DNA from 2 places in the Rossellomorea sp. LjRoot5 genome. Region 2 is predicted to be linked to the other one. Evidence: riboswitches for the same ligand, from Rfam matches in the RefSeq annotation. Region 2 holds a riboswitch; the other holds the start of a gene.
The links. Region 2 has a riboswitch for cyclic di-GMP ahead of ACSQ2E_RS01280 (anti-repressor SinI family protein). Riboswitches for the same ligand answer to the same signal wherever they lie in the genome.
Positions count from the first base shown of each region.

Region 1: it holds a riboswitch for cyclic di-GMP, as region 2 does, so the genes downstream of both, ACSQ2E_RS21735 (EAL domain-containing protein) here and ACSQ2E_RS01280 (anti-repressor SinI family protein) in region 2, are expected to answer to the same signal.

Region 1 covers NZ_CAXUQN020000001.1:4,257,859-4,264,055, reverse strand. Annotated here, with positions in the region: gene ACSQ2E_RS21755 (FUSC family protein) at 1-1,242, shown strand, start outside; gene ACSQ2E_RS21750 (YqcI/YcgG family protein) at 1,399-2,094, shown strand; gene ACSQ2E_RS21745 (DUF4097 family beta strand repeat-containing protein) at 2,129-2,992, opposite strand; gene ACSQ2E_RS21740 (DNA-3-methyladenine glycosylase) at 3,237-3,821, shown strand; cyclic di-GMP riboswitch class II at 3,927-4,007, shown strand; gene ACSQ2E_RS21735 (EAL domain-containing protein) at 4,079-4,789, shown strand; gene ACSQ2E_RS21730 (ABC transporter permease subunit) at 4,919-6,197, shown strand, end outside.
Region 2 covers NZ_CAXUQN020000001.1:239,825-246,021, forward strand. Annotated here, with positions in the region: gene ACSQ2E_RS01255 (flagellar hook-basal body protein) at 1-639, shown strand, start outside; gene ACSQ2E_RS01260 (flagellar hook-basal body protein) at 696-1,538, shown strand; gene ACSQ2E_RS01265 (DNA-directed RNA polymerase subunit beta) at 1,554-1,829, shown strand; gene fabZ (3-hydroxyacyl-ACP dehydratase FabZ) at 2,139-2,573, shown strand; gene ACSQ2E_RS01275 (hypothetical protein) at 2,741-3,040, shown strand; cyclic di-GMP riboswitch class I at 3,591-3,741, shown strand; gene ACSQ2E_RS01280 (anti-repressor SinI family protein) at 3,775-3,912, shown strand; gene ACSQ2E_RS01285 (helix-turn-helix domain-containing protein) at 3,947-4,267, opposite strand; gene ACSQ2E_RS01290 (YwpF-like family protein) at 4,365-4,805, opposite strand; gene ACSQ2E_RS01295 (single-stranded DNA-binding protein) at 5,074-5,451, shown strand; gene ACSQ2E_RS01300 (hypothetical protein) at 5,475-5,648, shown strand.

The sequences.
Region 1 (6,197 bases), 4.0 Mb from region 2:
ATCCAGGCCTTGCGTCTTGTACTGTCAGAGGTTCTGAATCAAGAAGAAAAACCTGAAGGCTGGGTATATCTCCTGAGACGGATCGAGTCCATTGCGAACCATGTCTTAGAAGCGGCCATTACGATTCAGGAATCACTGAATGTGCCAGAGTATAAGGAGACGACAGTAGAGAGCGATGCTGAACCGGAGGAAGAAGACAAAGAAGATGAATCTGAAGAGGACAAGAGTTTAAAACCGTCTACGCGTAAAGCGATACAAGCCCTGGTAGCGGGAACCCTTGCGATTATCGTGGGGGTGCTGATCGCACCTGCACAGCCATACTGGGTTCTGCTCACGACCTTTATAGTTCAAATTGGTACTGAAACGGTAGGCAGAACGTATATGAAGGCTTTCCAACGGTCGATCGGAACGGTGATCGGGGCCATCATCGGATTCGGAGCCGCAAACCTTGTATCCGGAAATTCACAGCTTGAGGTTGTTCTCCTGTTTGCGGTCTTGTTCCTCGCCTTTTATCTTTTCCCTGTTTCATATACATTGATGAGCCTGTTCATTACGATGCTCATCGCCTTTATGTATGACCTCCTCCTCGGTGGAATCAGCATTCAGCTCATGGGGGCACGTGTCATCGATACGATTGCAGGAGCTGTGATTGCCCTGATTGTCTCAGCGTTTGTATTTCCAAAAAAAACAAAAGACAAAGTCGCCGATAGCTTTGATGATTTCTTCGGAGATCTTCAAGGATATGTTTCTTCCTATATTAAAACCTTTACGGTCCCGGAAGATAAAGCGTTGACAGATCAGGCATTTGATCTCGATCAGAAGCTCCAAACGATCAAGGATGAGGCACAATCCCTTCTGCAAAGACCCGGATCTTTGACGAGGTCGGGAGTCGGGCGCTGGATCACGGTGGTAACGGCCATTAATTATTACGCAAAGCACCTGCTTGCTTCCTCCCATCGAAAGGTGCCGGCAACGGTTTCAGAGGAACTCAATAGTGCGTTTTCAGATACGGAAGAAAAAATCTCTCAAAACATCGAGACGCTCCGGCAATTGTTAAAAGAAAAGGGAAGTGCTCCCGTTATGTGGGATTTAAACCACGAGCGGGAAAGAATTGAAACCCAGGCTCCAAGCTGGCATAAGTCCCAGGTGGATCTTATTCACCATTTCTACTATGTGTGGAGGATCAATCAATCGATCGTGGCACTTGGAGTGGAATTAGGGGCGGAGTTAAAGAAAAGGTAAAGCGGATTCCGCTTTACCTTTTTTAATGATGGCAATGCGGTGCTTATTTTGTCAGTAATTGTTTTAACTTGTCACAATTCGGGAAGAGCATACCATCGACATAAATTTGAGGTGGAAGAATTGACAACGAACAGTTTATTGCTGACAAAAGAAGATATGACAAACCCGGAGATTGTTCCTCAATGGGTTTTAGAAGAATATAAGAATTTTCATGAGGTTGTTACTGACCGCACTTTCCCTTGTTACTTCGGTATGACCGGAGAGAAGAAGGGTGAGCTTCGGTATTCCTATATCAGTCATGACAACTGGGAGCATCTCCCCCAAACGATTCAAGAGTTCATCGACTTGTTTGATGTACCCGAAGGAGAGCGCCTGATCCGTCACGGATTCTTTTTATTTGTGGAACCTGAAAGGGAGGAGAGGTCCGTCCCTCATTACAGGGATTATTTCTGGAGAATCCTGCAGTTTCTTCATCGTGAGGATAAGGAGGATTGGCCAGAGGATTATCCAGAGGATCCGGATCATCATTTGTGGGCCTTTTCCTTTGCAGGGGAACCTTTCTTCGTGTTTGGGAATGCCCCTGCCTACAAGCAGCGAAAGACGAGGGACCTTGGGAATAGCTTAGTACTCGGATTTCAGCCAAGAAGGATTTTTGAAGGATTGGAGGGTACCTCCAAGGGTGGTATCATGTCCCGTGAAAAAGTAAGAGAGCGGGTCGAAAAATGGGACGGCTTACCAACGCATCCGAATATCAGTCATTACGGGGACCCGGAACACCGTGAGTGGAAGCAGTACTTTATTGGGGACGATGTAGAACCGATTGAAGGAAAATGCCCATTCCATCATAAATAATTAAAAGAGTGCCGGGGGTTCCCGGCACTCTTCATTAATATATATCTACATTTCCACTGGATACTGAAACATCAATGGTATATTGCCCTGAGCCTGCGACCCCGGTAATATCCCCATTTTCTATTTTTTGATTCTTTAATGGAAGATTGCAGGAAATATCCCCGCTGCTTGCCTGCCCCTTCAGTTTAAAGCTTGCTTTCTCCGGCAGATCAAGCTTCACTCCACCTGAGCTGACATCGAATGTCATGTCTCCCTTTAAGGAGTCCATGGTGACCGTTAATTCACCTGAGGATAAGTCGCCTACAAGGGGACCTTCAAAGTTCGATAACTCCACATCCCCCGAACTGATTCCCACTTTTCCATCCTCTGTTGTGAGGCCGTTTACGACCAAATCCCCTGAAGATCCATCATGTTCGAACAGTTTTGTCTCGACGTTTTCAAGCTCCATATTCCCCGATCCCATGTCAATCGACAATTCATCAAGTTTCCATTTCTTTGAATCAGATTCTCCAGCCATCACGAAATTGCCGGAGCCGATATCGATTTCCACGCTGTTCCTATACCCTTTCGGAATATAAACCGTTACGTTTGATTTGCGATTGAATCCGATCCATTCATACCATTTATGCTTGACCACAACGTCAATCGTATCTCCATTCCCGGTTAAGGTCATCGTCCCTTTTCCCTCTATATCGACCTGTACTTCATTCTTGTCAGTCGGTATGACTTTTGTGTCGCTGTTTTCCAGGTCCAGGTCGATATGTTTGATTTCATTCGTCACTTCAATCCGATCCCCTGACTGACTTTCTTTTGCAAACAATGATGTATTGTCATTTAGGATGACATAGAGCGTCCCCAATGCAAGCAATGCAATCATGACAGCAAATGCGTTTTTCATTCCAATCCCTCACTTTGGTTTGTTTTTCCAATTGATACATTTATTTTAAAGCAGTGGAGAGACTACCACAATGAGCCATAGGATTATTTTTGAATGGGACCAGAGGCGTAGGGTAATCGGAATCAAGAATACCGAAGCGGGGAATCCATGACCATCACATTAGACATCGATCGTGGATTCTTGATTTAAATAGGCAGTGGTAGGGTACAAATAGATTAGACAATGTAGATAAGGAAGTGAAATCATGAAAGATACACCTATGCCCCCAACCTTTTACGAGCAGCCGACACTGGAGCTTGCCAAATCACTGTTGGGGTGTGTGTTAGTGAAAGAAACGGAGGAAGGAATCGCTTCAGGTTATATTGTGGAAACAGAAGCATACATGGGGCCGATAGACAGAGCCGCCCACAGTTACGGAAACAGGCGTACAAAGCGGACGGAAGTGATGTTCCATGAAGCTGGCCGAATTTATACATACGTCATGCATACTCACTGCCTGGTCAACGTAGTGAGCGGAGAACGGGAAAAGCCTGAAGCGATCCTCATCAGAGCCGTCGAGCCTCTCCATGGACAAGAGCTTATGGAAGCGAGACGACCCGGTCATGTGAAGAAGAATTGGACCAATGGGCCGGGAAAGTTGACGAAGGCACTAGGCATTACCATGGAGGATTATGGGGGGAGTTATTTACAACCGCCGCTCATGATTACAGAGGGGTATCAACCTGAAAACATCTCGGCAGGGAAAAGAATAGGGATTGATAACACGGGGGAAGCCAGGGATTATCCATGGCGGTTCTGGATTAGTGGTAATCCATTTGTATCAAGATAGGTCTTTCTTTATGAATTTTCTAATAATTTCTAGAAAATACACCCCATAAGTACTAGTTATGTGGTATATTTTTCTTATAAGACAAATATCTTTATAAGCTGACCATTCGACTGGGGGCTTTGAACCTAAATGATAGATGGGCGCTTACATTTAGGGGAGCCAGTAGCGCAACCGACCACATGCGAACGCGGATAATGCGTTTTTGTGTGGTTTTTTTGTAGGCAAGACCAAAACTAAAGAGAGAGTATAGGGGTCCTATGAACATCTTTACTATTTTCCAAGACGACTTTATCTACCATGATTTTCAACCATTATATGATATGGGTGAACATCGAACCCTCTATGCTTATGAGGGTCTTTTGCGAAATAAGTATAATGAAAATCCCGAAAGTGTATTTCAATCGGCCATGAAGGCCAATATCTTGTACAAACTGGATACTCTGTCCATTTCAAAAGCCCTTGAACATTTTTCGGGAAACGGGATTGAGGACTGTAAGTTATTTCTCAATATTTATATCACCACGATCTTGCACCCGAGCTTTCACACCTATTTTTCCGATCTTATGGATCGCCACCCTGATATTAAAGGACGGCTCGTGCTTGAAATTAATGAATCCAGTGCAGAAGAGCTTTGGCAGAATCCGTTGTTAAAAGAGTCTTTAAAGGAACTGAAGCAATATGGCGTCTGGTATGCGATAGATGATTTCGGGCAGGGGACATCCTCCATTAAGAAATCCATTGAATATGAACCGGAAATCATCAAGCTTGACCGCTATTTCGCCATGAACCTGGCACAGGATGAAAAGAAACAGCGGTTCCTCTCTTTTTTCAGCCAATTCTACGGAAATGATACATTGATTGTCTTAGAGGGAATCGAAACAAAACAGGATATGCAGGTGGCAAGGGAAATCGGGATAACGATTGGACAGGGCTTTTATTTAGGAAAGCCGAGCCGGTTATTGGCTTAGACCGGGAGAGTGACTCTGACTTAGAGGAGTCACTCTTTTTGTTACCAAATTGTCAGACTTGAAATAAAATTGAAAAAATTTAACATTTCTATTAAACTGAGGAAAAAGAGAATAAAGGGGATTCTATTCATGAAATATCTCAAGTTTCCGACCAGGTTCATCTTTTACTATATTCTCGGTCTAATGGGGATTTTAGCCGTGAGTATTGCTCCCGAAGTATTCAGGGAGAGAGGGTTATATAATGTTGTAGGCTACTTGGAGGAGTTTATCAAGTTCATCTTTGTTTTTATGGATGGGGCCAATTGGAGTTATTCCTATAAGGGGATTACCGTCGATTTCCTCGATATGCTTTGGGGACCATACCTGTATTCTCTGCAAATTATCGGGGGAGCCTTGGGCATAGGGCTTGCTACTGCCTTTATTCTTACCGTCTTGACTGTGTTTTTACCGAGACCGATCACGCGGGCTCTTAAGAAAGCACTAAATCTCTTGGAGACGGTGCCTGATTTAATGTTTGCATTCATGCTTCAACTTATGATTGTTTATGTATTTAAATATTTCGGAGTGGAACTGATGAATTTCACGGAGTTCGGGGAGGAGAAGATCTTTCTTGCCCCGATGATTACGCTGTCCATCATTCCGATGATCTCCTTCTTCCGTATCCTCATCTTCATTATGGAAGAAGAGTTGCTGAAGCCTCACATCGAATTTGCCCAGAGTAAGGGGATGTCGAGGGGACGGATCCTCTTTTCACATGTTTTGAAAAATATTTCACCAAGTCTTTTCTATCATGGAAAGCTGATCATATGGGGGATGCTGTCCAGTTTATTCATCATTGAAACCATTTTCAATATGAAGGGAATCACTTATTATATCATTCAAGATTTCAGGCCGATGGTAATTGCCATCTCATTGATTATGATCTACACACCTTTTTTCGTCGTGTATCAAGGTGTCTATCTGTGGATCAATCACGAGAGCAGCCAAGATCATACGAAATATAAACGGGATAAAACAAAGTGGACTGAATGGAAGATATGGGGCTTTCTTTCAACCATCCGCAGGCTGTGGTGGCAGCATATGCATAATGGCAAGTTCGCTGCCGGATTCAGTGTGATATTTGGCTTGATTGCCGTCAGTTTCCTATATTCGGCGTTGAAAGAAGAGCCAATCAAACAAATTCAATTTATGAAAAATGAAGAGGGGCGGATCATCAGTGCCCCTCCTCATAAACCATTTGGGGACATGATCCTCGGATCCGATTTCTTCGGTTACAGTATTCTCGATCAGCTTATTGTAGGGGCAAAGTATACCCTGTTGTTTGCTTTGATTGTCGCTTCACTGCGGGTGATCGGTGGCTTCTATCTTGGTATTGCCTATCATTTTCACTTAAAAGAAAGCAGGAAGA
Region 2 (6,197 bases):
CAAAGAGTGGGGGCACTCAATACAGGTGTGTATATGCAGGAAACGATCCCTTCCTTTGTGCAGGGTGATCTTCAGGAAACGGGTCGCGGCTTGGATGTGGCGCTTCTGGATGGTTCCATGCCTGTTGATGAAGAGACAGGAATCCGTGGATCGGTGTTCCTGACGGTGGAAGGAACGGATGGATCACCACGCTATACGCGAAACGGAAATCTGACAGTGAACGGCAACGGTTTCCTCACCACGAACAGCGGTTTTTATATGCTGGATGAAAATGGTGACCGGATTCAACTGGCAAGCGATCAGTTCACGGTCGGGGAAAATGGTCAGATTGTCGTGGATGGGAATGCCGTCGCAACATTGGGAGTAGGTTACTCGGATAACCCGAACCTGTTAGTCAAGCAGGGAGATGGGCTGTTTGCCACAGAAGGTACTGCAGTTCTTCCGGACGCGTATGAAGAAGAGAATGTTTCTTTTGCTGCCAAGCAGGGCTTTCTGGAGCGATCCAATGTCGATGCTTCCCGTACGATGACCGACATGATGTCGGCGTACCGGGCTTTCGAAGCCAATCAGAAAGTGCTTCAGGCGTATGACCGGAGTATGGAAAAGGCAGCCAACGAAATCGGCAGGGTCAACGGATAGCAAGTATTGTAAATGAATTTCGTCACTGAATACCTTATAATAGGGGAGAACGTGTCATGAATCGGACGATGATTACAGCAACCAACACATTAGGCCAATTGCAGAAACAGATGGATATGATTGGTCATAATCTTTCGAACGCAGATACAAATGGATACAAGCGCAGGGATGCAACTTTCTCCGAGATGCTTGTGCAACAGGTGAAAAATCAGAGCGTAGACAAGTTCGAAACAGGCAGGTTAACCCCTCTTGGAGTCAGGGAAGGGAACGGTGCCAAACTTTCACAGGCGCAGCTGATCCTGAATCAGGGGTCGTTGAAAGCTACAGGCCGCTCTCTGGACTTCGCGTTGACCAGCGACCGTCAGTTCTTCAAGGTGCTGGCGGCTGATGAAGACTCGAGTGCCGTACGCTACACGAGGGACGGAGCATTCTCTGCGAGTCCTACCGGGAACGGGGAAATGATGCTCGTGAACGGAAGCGGGCTGCCGGTACTGGATGAGAATGATAACTATATTACGTTTTCTGAGGATGCCTCTTCCTTTCAGCTTGGTGATAACGGGGTTCTGACCGTTACAGGTGCCGGTGGGGGAGAAGAACGATTTAACCTCGGCGTTGTGACCGTTGAAAAATCTCAATTTCTGGAGCAATTTGGCGGGAACCTGTTAGGTTTTGCAGACAACCTGGATGAACTAGGCGTCACGGAAGATGAAGTGGTGACCAACGTCACGGGTGGAGCACGATCTGATATTTCCATGGTTCAGAATTCGTTAGAAGGATCGAACGTGGATATCAGTAAAGAAATGACGGACATGCTGAGTGTTCAACGATCATATCAATTCCAGGCGCGATCGATCTCCCTTGCAGATCAAATGATGGGCCTTGTAAATGGGATACGCTAAAAGGAGTTAAATGCTATGAGTGAAAAAGAGCTACTGCAAGAAAAAGTGACAAGAGAATCAGTAAAAACAGAAAAAAAGGCAAAGCAAAAGGACGAAACTAAGCCATCACGCTGGGTGCGTGTTCGCATGCTTCCCATCTGGCTCAGAATCCTTCTGTTCATCCTTCTTCTTGCAGGAAGCCTCGTCCTCGGTGCCGTCATCGGCTTCGCTGGCATCGGCAACGGCAACGCTGCCGACGTCTTCAAAGCAGAAACCTGGCAGCATATCATTGATATCGTAATGAAGAAATAATTTTTGAGGGACGGACCTCGAAATCGTTAGCTTTTACGACAGTGAACCTTGATATAACAGGGTTTCGTTGCGGATGGAGCTTGTGATTCGAGGTCCGTCCCTTTTTTTACGTAGATATCGTTGCAAATTTGGAGTTGGGAGGGACGGACCTCGAATTTGATGCCTTTTTTGAGGAGAAATGTTGATATAAAGGGATTTCCTTGGGGGATTAGGGCGGATTTCGAGGTCCGTCCCTCCCATCCTGTTGCTATTACAACCACAGTTTCTGTACAATAAGGTGTACATACATATTGGTAGGAGGAATTATTTATGCTTGATATTAATGAGATTAAAGAGATTATTCCCCATCGTTATCCGTTTTTGCTGGTGGATCGGATTTTAGAGGTGGAGGAAGGCAAGAAAGCGGTCGGGATCAAGAATGTGACGGCGAATGAGGAGTTCTTCAATGGTCACTTTCCTGATTACCCTGTGATGCCGGGCGTGCTGATTGTCGAGGCGCTGGCTCAGGTCGGAGCTGTGGCGATGCTGAAGGTCGAGGATAACCGTGGACGTCTGGCGTTCTTCACGGGCATTGACAAATGCCGTTTCAAGCGTCAGATAAAGCCTGGTGATCAGCTCCGACTTGAAGTGGAAATGATCCGCTTTAAAGGACCGATCGGTAAAGGAAAAGGTGTTGCAACCGTTGATGGTGAAGTTGCTTGTGAATTAGAGATGATGTTTGCTCTTGGGGATAAGCAAGAGTAATCAGGTATAATGCGGCCGGGTTTGATGTGATTCATTTCACGTCAAATCCGGCTTTTTTTACCTTGAAAAAATGATTCCATATGCAAGTTAATTCATTTTCCGGGAAAGCTAACAAAAGACCAACGTAACGGTCTTACATTAACCAACATAGAAAGGAGTCATACATCATGAGCAAAAAGTTACTATCGATCCTTGGTGGATCTGCACTTGCCGCTTTCCTTCTTGTAGGATGTAACGCCAACCAGGAGCCTCCTCCGGAAGACGAAGCACCAGTGGAAGAAAACGACAACATGGATGAGAATAACGATATGAACGACAACGGGGACATGAATGAAGAGAACTACCCTGAGTCAGAAGACAAGAACAAGCAAGGCGACAAAGATGCAGCGAAGGATAACAACACACCTGAAGAAGACGCTGTAGAAGATGATATTGATATGAAGGATAAGGATAATAAGGACGAGTAATGGGGTAAGACAGAGGCGACTATGAGTTGCCTCTGTTTTTTTATAAAAATAAAAAATCCAGACTTTCATTTTTATGGAAATTAGACTATAGTTAATTTATAAAGTTCTTTATACAGAACAAAATGAATATATTAATAAGAACGAAGTGATCATAACATTAGAGAGGTGGATAAATGTATAAAAAAGTTTGCAATCGATGTACTCGCTCTTCATTCAGTAGCACTGAAACAGGTGATTGGATTTGCCCATCTTGCGGTCATGACTTAACTGAAGCACCATTTTATACGCCCTTCTTAAGGCATAGTGATTTTATCCCACTCCGAAAAAAGTTAGAAGCTTATGAAAAGAATATGAACAATAAATATCTTTGAATTTCGACAAATATCTTTATGCTTTTAAAGAATACAACAATTTATTTAGTAATAAACTTGGATAATGTCGAATAAAGCATTCACTTGTAGGAAAAAAGTGTAAAAATTTTCTTTGAATAGACAAAAAATTTTGAAAAAAGATGGTACTATTGATATAACGAAAAGCGATGAAGAGTGAGGGCAGAAAAAGGCAAACCCATTGAAAAATGGGGACGCAAAGTCACAGGTCTAAAGTATTAATAGTAAATCAATTTCCTGGAAGACTACATATGAAAGACATCAACGTGAATTTGAAACGCATATTAATACGATGGCGGCTGGATTGCCTGGAATACGTTTACTGTATTTTAGGAGGGAAACAATTTGGGGAATAGAGAATTGGACCAAGAATGGGTTGAGCTAGTGAAAGAAGCCTTGGAAGCAGGAATATCTAAGCAACAAATCAGGGAGTATTTACAAAAGCAATCCCAGGAAGTAAAGGCCGGATATAAAATAATGTAATATAAATAAAGTCTTGCGAACTCTTCGCAAGACTTTATTTATTGCCTAATTTCCATTTATTAAATTCAATGAACTCCCGGAACTGTTCCTTGGTGATTCCAGAATCCATTGCTTCTTCTGCAATCTTCATCCATTCGTGATCAATGTTTTGATCCTCGGGTTGATCGTATAATAGAGCATCCATAGGAATTCCTAAAGCCGCTGAAACTTTCTCCAGAAACTGAATGGAAGGGTTTTGTTGAAGGTTACGTTCAATTGAACTCAAATATGACTTAGCTACGCCTGCTTTTTCAGCGAGCTCCGTCATGGACATTCTTTTTTCTTGTCTGTATTTCTTAACTCTCTCTCCAATCATCAGGGACACCTACCTAAAGACTTCATGTTTGAAGTCACAATATTAAATATAATTATATCATAAATAATTCGACAAGAAATTACATATATTCGTATTATTAAATGCTCGGCTTTGCCGTTGCCGGAATCCTCGGCTTAGATACCATCTTCTCACGGAACTCACGAACGAGTTCATCCCCGGAGTACCCTTTCTGGACTAAGTCATCAAGCAGTATCTCCGCATATTCATTCCGTTGTTTCTTCAATTTTCCTTCAAACATAATGCTGATATGTTTATCCATTTCTTTGATACAACGGATGGATGTCATGAAGGCAGCAGGATCATTGGCTGCATGGGAAATCACGACCTGGATTTCCAAGTCTTCTTTGCTTTGCTGAGCCTTTTGGAAAAATTCGATGTATTCATTCGACATATACGTTTCGACAAGCCATGTTTTCTGACCGTCTTCTTTATTGATGATCAGACCGTCCACAAGCTCGAAGTCATGCAGTTCCTCGTTCTCCACTACTTGAAGGGAAATCACTTTAAAGGTTTTCATGAACGAACATCTCCCATTTAAAGGTTTTATCAAATTATATCACAGGGGGGATTTGTTTCCCTAATACATTTATAAATGAAAAAAATGACGAAAGATGCAATTTTGTGTTTTTGACCATGATTTTAATGAAAAAGAGGAAAATCTCCCTAGGCGAATTTCCGAAATTCAAGCCGTTTTTACCTCTAATTTCGGAAATTCACGATTTTACAAGATTTGCACATAGAAGTAAGATGAGATCACCTTAACAGAAAGGAGGAGATGAACCCAAGTGATCAACCAAGTGACCCTGGTGGGAAGACTGACGAAAGATCCGGAAGCGAGAAAAACAACGGAGGGAAAATCAGTACTTAGCGTGACGATTGCCGTGAACCGGCCTTATAAGAATCAGCAAGGCCAAACTGATGCCGACTTTGTACTCTGTACGATGTGGAACCGTGCAGCGGACAATACGGAAAAGTACTGCAGGAAGGGTTCCGTCGTTGGGGTGACCGGCCGCATCCAAACACGTTACTTTGAAAACGATCAAGGGAAGCGGACGTATATCACCGAAGTCGTCGCTGAAAACGTCCGTTTCCTGGACAGTAAGCAGGCATCCCCGGTTACACCTGAACCGAGCAAGAAAGAACCAATCGAATTGCCGTTCTAATTTTTTAAAAGGGAGATGGAGTTTTGGTCACACTGCAAGAACTTGAACAAAGAATCGATCGACTGGAAAAAATGACGGAAGATCTCATTAAAAAAGTAGCAAGAGTCAATGTCGAAAACTTCTACTTATCTCAACGGGTAACCGCCCTTGAACAAGGATACGAATATCCAAACCCGGTTTTGAAAACCTCATCTTGATCTTTTATAACCCTCAACCAGATTTCTTTCCATAAGCGTCAATCCAACCTATAAGTACTCTGTCTCAAATTCCAATGGTCACCCGCACGATGCCCCTGATTTGCCTCATTAGACATAAATATGTATAGCGGTTAGTAAGTGAAATATTCCCCTTTTTGTCTTCATATTGAGCCGGTTTCCTTGAGGGGAGGCTGGTGTTTTTTTTATTTGGTATGGTGAATCATTTTGTGTAATTATAATTGAAAAAAAGAAAATTAGAAGACGTGATATCGTTTTAGATTAATAGAGGAGGTGGGTTTGTACAGGTTTTGGCATGTAATGAGACGAATTTGAGAGATACTAAGAAACTGGGGGAGGGAATCCCTAGTTTGAACCGGTTTCAGGCATTTATTTTATGAGAAATTGGGCTGTATGAGTGTGTGGTGATTCGCTATGAGATTAATTGCGTCATTTTCTTGAGTGATTGCGTCATTTTCAAATTAATTGCGTCATTTCCATTGTTAATTGCGTCATTATTTCAATTATTGCGTATTTTTCCAAATATAACCA